One region of the Enterobacter sp. 3U4 genome, then DNA from elsewhere that is predicted to be linked to it. Evidence: predicted binding sites of a transcription regulator. Region 1 holds the regulator's gene; each other region holds the start of a gene.

What was found. The regulator PurR, encoded in region 1, represses purine synthesis genes. The targets are predictions, from matches to a motif close to CANGCAAACGTTTGCNTG.
Region 2: the regulator PurR is predicted to act here: its motif matches at 1,640-1,657, upstream of raiA (ribosome-associated translation inhibitor RaiA).
Region 3: the regulator PurR is predicted to act here: its motif matches at 1,333-1,350, upstream of purE (5-(carboxyamino)imidazole ribonucleotide mutase).

What each region holds. Positions count from the first base shown of each region.
Region 1 covers NZ_CP136665.1:1,965,822-1,969,096, reverse strand. Annotated here, with positions in the region: gene punC (purine nucleoside transporter PunC) at 1-402, opposite strand, end outside; gene punR (DNA-binding transcriptional activator PunR) at 517-1,428, shown strand; gene purR (HTH-type transcriptional repressor PurR) at 1,446-2,471, opposite strand; gene cydH (cytochrome bd-I oxidase subunit CydH) at 2,769-2,858, shown strand; gene RVY89_RS09250 (MFS transporter) at 3,013-3,275, shown strand, end outside.
Region 2 covers NZ_CP136665.1:427,345-430,619, reverse strand. Annotated here, with positions in the region: gene rluD (23S rRNA pseudouridine(1911/1915/1917) synthase RluD) at 1-617, opposite strand, end outside; gene bamD (outer membrane protein assembly factor BamD) at 749-1,486, shown strand; gene raiA (ribosome-associated translation inhibitor RaiA) at 1,755-2,096, shown strand; Phe leader region at 2,207-2,332, shown strand; gene pheL (pheA operon leader peptide PheL) at 2,208-2,255, shown strand; gene pheA (bifunctional chorismate mutase/prephenate dehydratase) at 2,363-3,275, shown strand, end outside.
Region 3 covers NZ_CP136665.1:2,866,869-2,870,143, forward strand. Annotated here, with positions in the region: gene ppiB (peptidylprolyl isomerase B) at 1-177, shown strand, start outside; gene lpxH (UDP-2,3-diacylglucosamine diphosphatase) at 181-903, shown strand; gene RVY89_RS13820 (YdgH/BhsA/McbA-like domain containing protein) at 1,040-1,249, shown strand; gene purE (5-(carboxyamino)imidazole ribonucleotide mutase) at 1,421-1,930, shown strand; gene purK (5-(carboxyamino)imidazole ribonucleotide synthase) at 1,927-2,994, shown strand; gene mnmH (tRNA 2-selenouridine(34) synthase MnmH) at 3,080-3,275, shown strand, end outside.

The DNA.
Region 1 (3,275 bases):
AGTGGCGAAAATACGGTTAGTGCGGTTAGCCGGATAATAGTCGGTGACCAGCGCCTGCCAGGTCACGGCCGCGGCACAGACGCCCACGGCCTGAATAAAGCGCAGCACCAGCAGCCAGGTGGCATCGCGTACCCACAGCATTCCCAGGCAGCCCGCGGCAAAAATGGCCAGGCCCAGCAACAGCACCGGTTTACGACCAAAGCGATCCGAGAGCGGTCCCCACAGCAGCTGCGCGAAAGCAAAGCCGGCGAGGAATAAACTCAGGCTGGCGCTGATGGCGGCAGCAGGGGTTTGCAAATCTTCCTGCATGGCGGCAAACGCCGGCAGGTACATATCGGTGGCCAAAAAGCCCAGCACGCTTAAGCCGCCGAGCCAGATTAAAAAACCGTTCCTGGGTTGCATTATTTTATTCTCCTGAGGAGGCAGGTATACATTGGCGCTGAGTGTAGGGAGTGCAAAGCCGCTTGTGAAACGCTAATATTTGGCGGGTGCATTCAAAAATTTTGCAGGCAGAAAATGTGGTCAGATTATTCTCTTGAAGTGGTCGATGCTGTTGCGCGTAACGGTAGCTTTAGCGGTGCGGCGCAGGAGCTGCACCGCGTCCCTTCGGCAATCAGCTATACGGTGCGTCAGCTGGAGGAGTGGCTGGCGGTTCCGCTGTTTGAACGGCGGCATCGCGACGTGGAATTAACGCCCGCAGGCGCGTGGTTTTTGAAGGAAGGGCGTTCTGTTATCAAAAAAATGCAGATCACCCGCGAACAGTGTCAGCAGATCGCCAACGGTTGGCGGGGACATCTTTCCATCGCGGTGGATAACATCGTTAAGCCGGAACGTACCCGACAGATGATCGTCGATTTCTATCGTCATTTTTCAGACGTCGAGCTGCGGGTCTCGCAGGAGGTGTTCAACGGCGTCTGGGATGCGCTGGCGGACGGCAGGGCCGAGATGGCGATTGGGGCAACGCAGGCGATCCCGGTCGGGGGGCGTTACGCTTTTCGCGATATGGGCATGCTCAGCTGGAAATGCGTGGTGGCACGCGATCATCCCCTGGCGGCGATGGAAGGGCCGCTGAGCGACGATTCGCTACGCAACTGGCCATCGCTGGTGCTGGAGGATACCTCCCGTTCATTGCCTAAGCGTATCACCTGGCTTCTGGACAACCAGCGACGGCTGGTGGCCCCTGACTGGGAATCGTCGGCGACGTGCCTCAGCGCCGGGCTGTGCGTCGCGATGGTGCCCGTTCATTTCGCGCGTCCGCGCATCGATACCGGAGAATGGGTTGAGCTGACGCTTGAAAATCCGTTCCCGGATGCGGCCTGCTGCCTGACCTGGCAGCAAAATGATGTCTCGCCCGCCATGGCCTGGCTGCTGGACTATCTGGGAGACAGCGAAACGCTGAATCGGGAATGGTTACGGGAGCCAGCATAGCTGGCCCCGTAAAGGGATTAACGACGGTAGTCGCGGAACGGACCATCCGCAACGGAACGGCGTTCAATCAGGCGCGGGTGAACTTCAATGGACTGCGACTCTTCGCGCTTGTTGACGATCCTGTCCAGCAGCATATTGAAGGCCGTTTCGCCCAGCGAATCTTTTGGCTGGTGAATGGTTGTCAGCGCCGGGGTGAAGAAGCGCGCGTTACGCACGTTGTCATACCCGATCACGGAAATATCCTGCGGTACGCGCAGACCCAGCTCGTCGGCAGCGCAGAGCGCGCCCATGGCCATGATGTCACCCCCGCAGAAAACGGCGGTCGGGCGGTGCGGCTGGGAAACAATCTGCTGCATCGCGCGGTAGCCTGACTCCGGCTCAAAGTCGCCCTGCACGATCCAGTTTTCCGGCACGGTGATCAGCGCTTCTTCCATCGCTTTCATAAAACCGGCCAGACGGCCCGCGCCGGTGTTACGCTCCAGCGGACCCGGGATCACGCCAATCTCGCGGTGACCGCGTTCGATCAGATAACGACCGGCCATATAGCCACCTTCAAAGGCGTTATCGATAACGGAATCGGTGAAATCCGCGCGCGCTTCGCCCCAGTCCATGACCACCATAGGAATGTGGCGATACTCTTCGAGCATCGACAGCACGGATTCCGGATATTCGGAACACATCACCAGCAGGCCATCAACGCGCTTCTGCGCCATCATCGACAGGTAGGCGCGCTGTTTTTCAATGCTGTTCCAGGCGTTGCCCAGAATCAGGGTATAGCCTTTCTGGAAGCAGTTTTTTTCAACCGCTTCAATGATCTCGGCAAAATAGGCCGCTTCACTGCTGGTTGCCAGCAATCCAATGGATTTGGTGTGATTAACCTTGAGGCTGCGCGCAACCGCACTTGGCGAATAGTGCAGTTCTTTGATCGCTGCCCAGACGGCGTTGCGCGTCTCTTCCGCCACAAAGCGGGTTTTGTTAATTACATGTGATACGGTTGTAGTGGAAACGTTTGCGCGTTTTGCTACGTCTTTAATTGTTGCCATTAAATGTCACTCCAGACCATATCCTAAACTCCTGAAAAACTTGAAGGTAAACGTTTGCCTTCTCTCACCCTTATCACGCAATCTTGAATTGCGGCACGCCGGGAAAACGACACGGGACGTCAGGAGGGGGTCAATGGCCGGTACGCTAATAAATTTAGCGTGGAATTTTGTCCTATCTTGATGAAAAGGGGAAGAGGTAAAGTGGTTATCAGTATAAATCCAGGAAGATTTTTAACGTAATCTGTGCAAAAATGAGCAAGCTCACTTTTCGTGGGGGGATTAAAAGGAGAAAAATTGATGAGTTCCGATCTGAAGTTTTCGCTGTTCACCACCGTTATTGTGCTGGCTCTGATTGTTGCGGCCGGTCTGACGGCTGCGCTGCACTGATTTACGCGGAGGGAGAGCCTTCTCCCTCCCGATTGTTACTTCTCTGGCAAAAATCTTTTGCCATTTTGTTAACTTCTCATTTTTTGTGATTGATGTCATGCTTTCCGCTTCTTTGTTCTGTGTCACCACATGACACGGCATCCGGAGTTGACGCATGAAAATCAATTTTCCCCTGCTGGCCCTGGCGATTGGCGCTTTTGGGATTGGCACCACTGAATTCTCCCCGATGGGGTTACTGCCCGTTATTGCCCGGGGCGTAGATGTCTCGATCCCTGCGGCAGGGATGTTAATCAGCGCCTACGCCATCGGCGTGATGGTCGGTGCGCCGTTGATGACGCTTTTACTTTCGCACCGCGCGCGCCGTAATGCGCTGATTTTCCTGATGGCGATTTTCACCCTGGGCAACGTGCTTTCGGC
Region 2 (3,275 bases), 1.5 Mb from region 1:
TTACCCATCGGATGCACCGACATATGGGTACGTTTGGTTGGGTGACGGCTGATTGGCTCTTCTACCGTCCCGCCAGAGGTCATATGCCCAATAGCTACCGCTTCATACTCACGGGTGATTTCGCGCAGCTGCAGCGATTCCACCAGACGGGTCTGAGCGGGAACGGTCTTCGCCACCACCATCAAACCGGTAGTGTCTTTATCCAGACGGTGCACGATGCCCGCGCGTGGGACATCCGCGATCGGCGGATAGTAATGGAGAAGTGCGTTAAGTACCGTACCGTCCGGATTCCCCGCGCCCGGATGAACAACCAGGTCGCGCGGCTTGTTGATCACCAGAATGTCATCATCTTCATAGACGATGTCCAGTGGGATATCCTGCGGCTCGAAGCGGATTTCCTCTTCGATTTCAGCATTGATGGCGACAGCTTCCCCACCTAACACTTTCTCTTTTGGTTTGTCCCAGATCTTGCCGTTTACCAGCACGCGCTGGTCAAGGATCCATTCTTTTATGCGTGAACGCGAATAATCAGGGAACAATTCGGCCAAAGCCTGATCTAAGCGTTGACCGAGCTGATTTTCGGAGACTGTTGCGGTGAGTTCTACTCGTTGTGCCATAAACTGCTTCTTCGTTTAACGTTGGGTTTTACGGCTTTGCCGTTTAATATAGTGTGCTATTGTAGCTGGTCTTAATCGGGAGCAGGAACAGAGTTTCTCCCGGACAAACATTTGAGGAAAGTCAAAACGTCATGACGCGCATGAAATATCTGGTGGCAGCGGCCACGTTGAGCCTGGCTTTGGTGGGCTGCTCCGGTTCAAATGAACAGGTCCCTGACAATCCGCCGAATGAAATCTATGCGACTGCACAACAAAAGTTGCAGGACGGTAACTGGAAACAGGCGATAACGCAACTGGAAGCGTTGGATAATCGCTATCCATTTGGTCCATATTCGCAGCAGGTACAGTTAGATCTCATCTACGCATACTATAAAAATGCCGATCTGCCGCTGGCTCAGGCAACCATCGATCGTTTCATGCGTCTGAACCCGACTCATCCTAACATCGACTACGTGATGTACATGCGCGGCCTCACTAACATGGCGCTGGACGACAGTGCGCTGCAGGGCTTCTTTGGCGTGGATCGTTCTGACCGTGACCCGCAGCATGCGCGTGATGCCTTCAATGACTTCTCCAAGCTGGTGCGCGGCTATCCGAACAGCCAGTACGTGACCGACGCCACCAAGCGTCTGGTGTTCCTGAAAGATCGTCTGGCGAAATATGAATACTCCGTGGCGGAATACTATACCCGCCGTGGCGCATGGGTCGCCGTGGTTAACCGCGTAGAAGGTATGCTGCGTGATTACCCGGATACTCAGGCAACCCGCGACGGCCTGAAGCTGATGGAAAACGCTTACCGTCAGATGCAGATGACCGCTCAGGCTGAAAAAGTGGCGAAAATCATCGCCGCGAACAGCAGCAACACCTGATTTTGCCTCAATGCAAAACGGCAGCCCTCGGGCTGCCGTTTTTTTATTCGTTTCTCAGCATCGCTGAAGCGCTTAAGCCTCAACACATCCAGTCAACTATGGCTCCAATTTTTGCCTTCTACAAGGTAAATCTCACCTCTTCCTGCCCTGCCTCACAAAAAAGATTCCCTGACAAAAACCGACAAAATAACGTGATCTAAATCACACATTTTGACATTAGGTCGGGTATGCTGGAATCACCAAGACGGAAAGACAAGAGGTAAAATTTATGACAATGAACATTACCAGTAAACAAATGGAAATTACTCCGGCAATCCGCCAGCACGTCGCAGACCGTCTCGCCAAACTGGATAAATGGCAAACTCATTTGATTAATCCACATATCATCCTGTCCAAGGAGCCGCAGGGTTTCATCGCTGACGCAACTATCAATACTCCAAACGGCCATCTGGTCGCCAGCGCAAAACACGAGGATATGTACACCGCTATTAACGATTTGATCAACAAGCTGGAACGGCAGCTCAATAAAGTGCAACACAAAGGTGAAGCCCGTCGCGCCGCAACATCGGTGAAAGACGCCAGCTTCGCGGAAGAAGTTGAAGAAGAGTAATCCTTTAAATTGAGTGTACCGCCAACGCGCCTTCGGGCGCGTTTTTTGTTTTTTATTGACAGGGTGAAAACAGTACGGGTACTTTAACGGTATCAATCACAGGATGACTTCATGAAACTTACGCCGTTCTTCTTCGCATTCTTTTTTACCTTCCCCTGACCGGGAGGCGTTTCGTCGTGTGATAAAGAATGCGAAGACGAACAACAAGGCCTCCCACACCGGGGGGCCTTTTTTATTGATAACGATAAAATGAGACAGGCAACACTATGACACCGGAAAACCCGTTACTGGATCTGCGAGTAAAAATCAGCGCGCTGGATGAGAAACTGCTGGCGCTGCTGGCCGAACGCCGCGCCCTTGCCGTTGAAGTGGGCAAAGCCAAGCTGGACTCCCATCGTCCGGTCCGTGATATTGACCGCGAGCGGGATCTGCTGGAACGTCTTATTCAGCTCGGCAAAGCGCATCACCTTGATGCCCACTACATTACCCGGTTGTTCCAGCTCATCATCGAAGACTCCGTTCTTACCCAGCAAGCGCTGCTCCAGCAGCATCTGAACAAAACCAATCCACACTCTGCGCGTATCGCCTTTCTCGGTCCGAAGGGTTCTTATTCTCACCTGGCAGCGCGTCAGTATGCAGCACGCCATTTCGAAGAATTTATTGAGAGCGGCTGCGCTAAGTTTGCCGACATTTTTAATCAGGTTGAGACCGGCCAGGCGGATTACGCCGTCGTACCGATTGAAAACACCAGCTCCGGCGCCATCAACGACGTTTACGATTTGCTGCAGCACACCAGCCTGTCGCTGGTAGGAGAGCTGACGATCCCTATCGATCACTGTGTGCTGGTCTCCGGCTCAACGGATCTGAACACAATCGAAACCGTCTACAGTCACCCGCAGCCGTTCCAGCAGTGCAGCCAGTTCCTGAACCGCTATCCGAACTGGAAAATTGAGTACACCGAAAGCACCTCGGCGGCGATGGAAAAAGTGGCGCAGGCGAACTCCCCCACCGTCGCGGCGCTCGGCAGCGAAGCGGGCGGCGCGCTGTATGGTTTACAGGTGCTGGAACGTAACCTGGCAAACCAGACGCAAAACATTACCCGCTTCGTGGTGCTCGCCCGCAAGGCAATCAATGTGTCAGACCAGGTGCCAGCCAAAACCACGCTGCTGATGGCCACCG
Region 3 (3,275 bases), 900 kb from region 1:
TTCCTGAACTTCTCCGGCGAAAGCCTGCAGGGTTGGGGCTACTGCGTATTCGCAGAAGTGGTTGAAGGTATGGACGTGGTTGACAAGATCAAAGCCGTCTCTACTGGCCGCAGCGGTATGCACCAGGACGTTCCTAAAGAAGACGTTGTGATTACAAGCGTGACCGTCAGCGAGTAATTCGTGGCGACACTCTTTATTGCGGATCTGCATCTGCAAACGGAAGAACCGGCGATCGTCGCCGGTTTTCTGCGTTTTTTACGCGGTGAAGCGAAAAGCGCCGATGCGCTGTACATCCTGGGCGACCTGTTTGAAGCCTGGATTGGCGACGACGACCCTAACCCGCTGCACCGTGAAATGGCCGCCGCCATTCATGCGCTGGTGGATTCCGGCGTCCCCTGCTACTTCATTCACGGCAACCGTGATTTCCTGATCGGCAAGCGCTACGCCCGCGAAAGCAGCATGACGCTGCTGCCGGAAGAACAGGTGCTCGATCTCTACGGCCGCAAGGTGCTGATCATGCACGGCGACACGCTCTGCACCGACGATACCGGCTACCTGGCGTTTCGCGCCAAAGTCCACACCCCGTGGATCCAAAAGGTGTTCCTTGCCCTGCCGCTGTTTATCCGCAACCGTATCGCCGCCAGAATGCGCGCGGGCAGTAAAGCCGCCAACAGCAGCAAATCCATGACCATTATGGATGTGAACCCGCAGGCCGTGGTGAGCGTGATGGAAAAGCATGGCGTTCAGTGGTTGATCCACGGTCATACCCATCGTCCAGACGTCCATTCCCTTATCGCCAACGGCGAACCGGCCCATCGCGTGGTGTTGGGTGCATGGCACTCAGAAGGATCCATGGTCAAAGTCACGCCAGAGGGCGTGGAGCTGATCGCTTTTCCGTTTTAACCCCTCACAGTTCATTCTATTTTTTTGAATAATATCGGCAAATTGTTTCGATTTTAATCAGCCCGCGGTCGGCCTACTATTTATCACATCAGGGCAACACGCCCTATCCCAGATAAATTACTTTAGGAATACGACCATGAAATCCATCAAAACTTTCGTTGCAGTTGCCGCTCTTTCCCTGGCTTCTTTCGGTGCTTTCGCGCAGAGCGTCAGCGCAACCGGTTCAACCCTTGACCGCGCAGAAGCAAAAATTGCTGCTCAGGCCGCTGAACAAGGTGCGTCCTACAAAATCACCAGCGCACAGTTCAACAACCGCGTGTATATGACCGCTGAACTGACTAAATAATGATTGTCGATTGACGAAAACAGACCGCCAGAACGCGGTCTGTTTTGTTATGAATTGATGGCAACAACGGCTCAAGATTTAACCGCGCAACCGTTTTCCTTGCCCGTATAACATGCTATTCTCTGTGCCCTCGAAAGCAGTGTGTTTCGCACCACAGGAGTTTTAAGACGCATGTCTTCCCGCAATAATCCGGCGCGTGTCGCCATCGTGATGGGGTCCAAAAGCGACTGGGCTACCATGCAGTTCGCCGCCGAAATCTTTGAAATCCTGAATGTTCCGCACCACGTCGAAGTGGTCTCCGCGCACCGTACGCCGGACAAACTGTTCAGCTTCGCCGAAAGCGCCGAAGAGAACGGTTATGAGGTGATCATTGCCGGTGCGGGCGGCGCAGCACATCTGCCGGGCATGATTGCCGCCAAAACCCTGGTGCCGGTACTGGGCGTCCCGGTACAAAGCGCCGCGTTAAGCGGCGTGGATAGCCTCTACTCCATCGTCCAGATGCCGCGCGGTATTCCTGTCGGCACGCTGGCGATTGGCAAAGCGGGCGCGGCGAACGCTGCCCTGCTGGCGGCGCAAATTCTTGCGACGCACGATAAAGCATTGCATCAGCGTCTGGCGGAGTGGCGTAAAGCCCAGACCGACGAAGTGCTGGACAATCCGGACCCGCGGGGTGCGGCATGAAGCAGGTTTGCGTTCTCGGTAACGGCCAGCTAGGCCGCATGCTGCGTCAGGCCGGTGAGCCGCTGGGTATTGCCGTCTGGCCCGTCGGGCTGGATGCCGAGCCGGAAGCGGTACCGTTCCACCAGAGCGTGATCACCGCCGAGATCGAACGCTGGCCGGAAACTGCGCTGACCCGCGAGCTGGCGCGTCATAACGCCTTCGTTAACCGCGACGTGTTCCCGATCATTGCCGACCGTCTGACGCAAAAGCAGCTTTTCGACAAGCTCGGTCTGCCGACCGCGCCGTGGCAGCTCCTGTCTGATAAAAACGAGTGGAACGACGTCTTCGCCATGCTGGGCGAGCTGGCAATCGTGAAGCGCCGCGTGGGCGGCTACGACGGCCGCGGCCAGTGGCGCCTGCGCGCAGGCGACACCGCCGAGCTGCCGGATGATTGCTACGGCGAGTGTATCGTTGAGCAGGGCATTAACTTCAGCGGTGAAGTGTCGCTGGTTGGCGCGCGCGGGCACGACGGGCATACCGTCTTTTATCCGCTGACCCATAACCTGCACCAGGACGGCATTCTGCGCACCAGCGTCGCCTTCCCGCACGCTAATGCTGACCAGCAGACGCAGGCGGAAGAGATGCTCTCTGCCATCATGCATGAGCTCGGGTATGTGGGCGTGATGGCGATGGAGTGCTTTATCACCCCGTTCGGTCTGCTAATCAACGAGCTCGCACCGCGCGTACACAACAGCGGCCACTGGACGCAAAACGGCGCGTCCATCAGCCAGTTCGAACTGCACCTGCGCGCCATCACCGACCTGCCGCTGCCGCAGCCGGTGGTCAACAGCCCGTCGGTGATGATCAACCTGATCGGCACCGATCTGAACTACGACTGGCTGAAGCTGCCGCTGGTGCACCTGCACTGGTATGACAAAGAGGTTCGCCCGGGTCGTAAGGTTGGCCACCTGAACCTGAACGACAGCGACACGGGCCGTCTGAGCGCCACGCTGGAAGCCATGATCCCGCTCCTGCCGCCGGAATACGCGAGCGGTATTGTCTGGGCACAGTCAAAGCTAAAATAGTTCTCCCTCCGCCGGGGAGTTGACCTCCTCTTTCCCCGGCGTACAATTCCCGCCCATTGCTGCTTAGCTTTCTTCTGGAATAACCATGAACGATGGAACGGACTATCGCGCGATCCTCGCGTCCGATACCCCTTTAATCGACGTTCGCGCGCCGATCGAATTTGCCCAGGGCGCGATGCCAGCGGCAGTCAACCTGCCCTTAATGAATGATGACGAGCGCGCTGCCGTCGGCACCTGTTATAAACGTCAGGGACCGGACGCCGCGCTGGCGCTCGGCCATC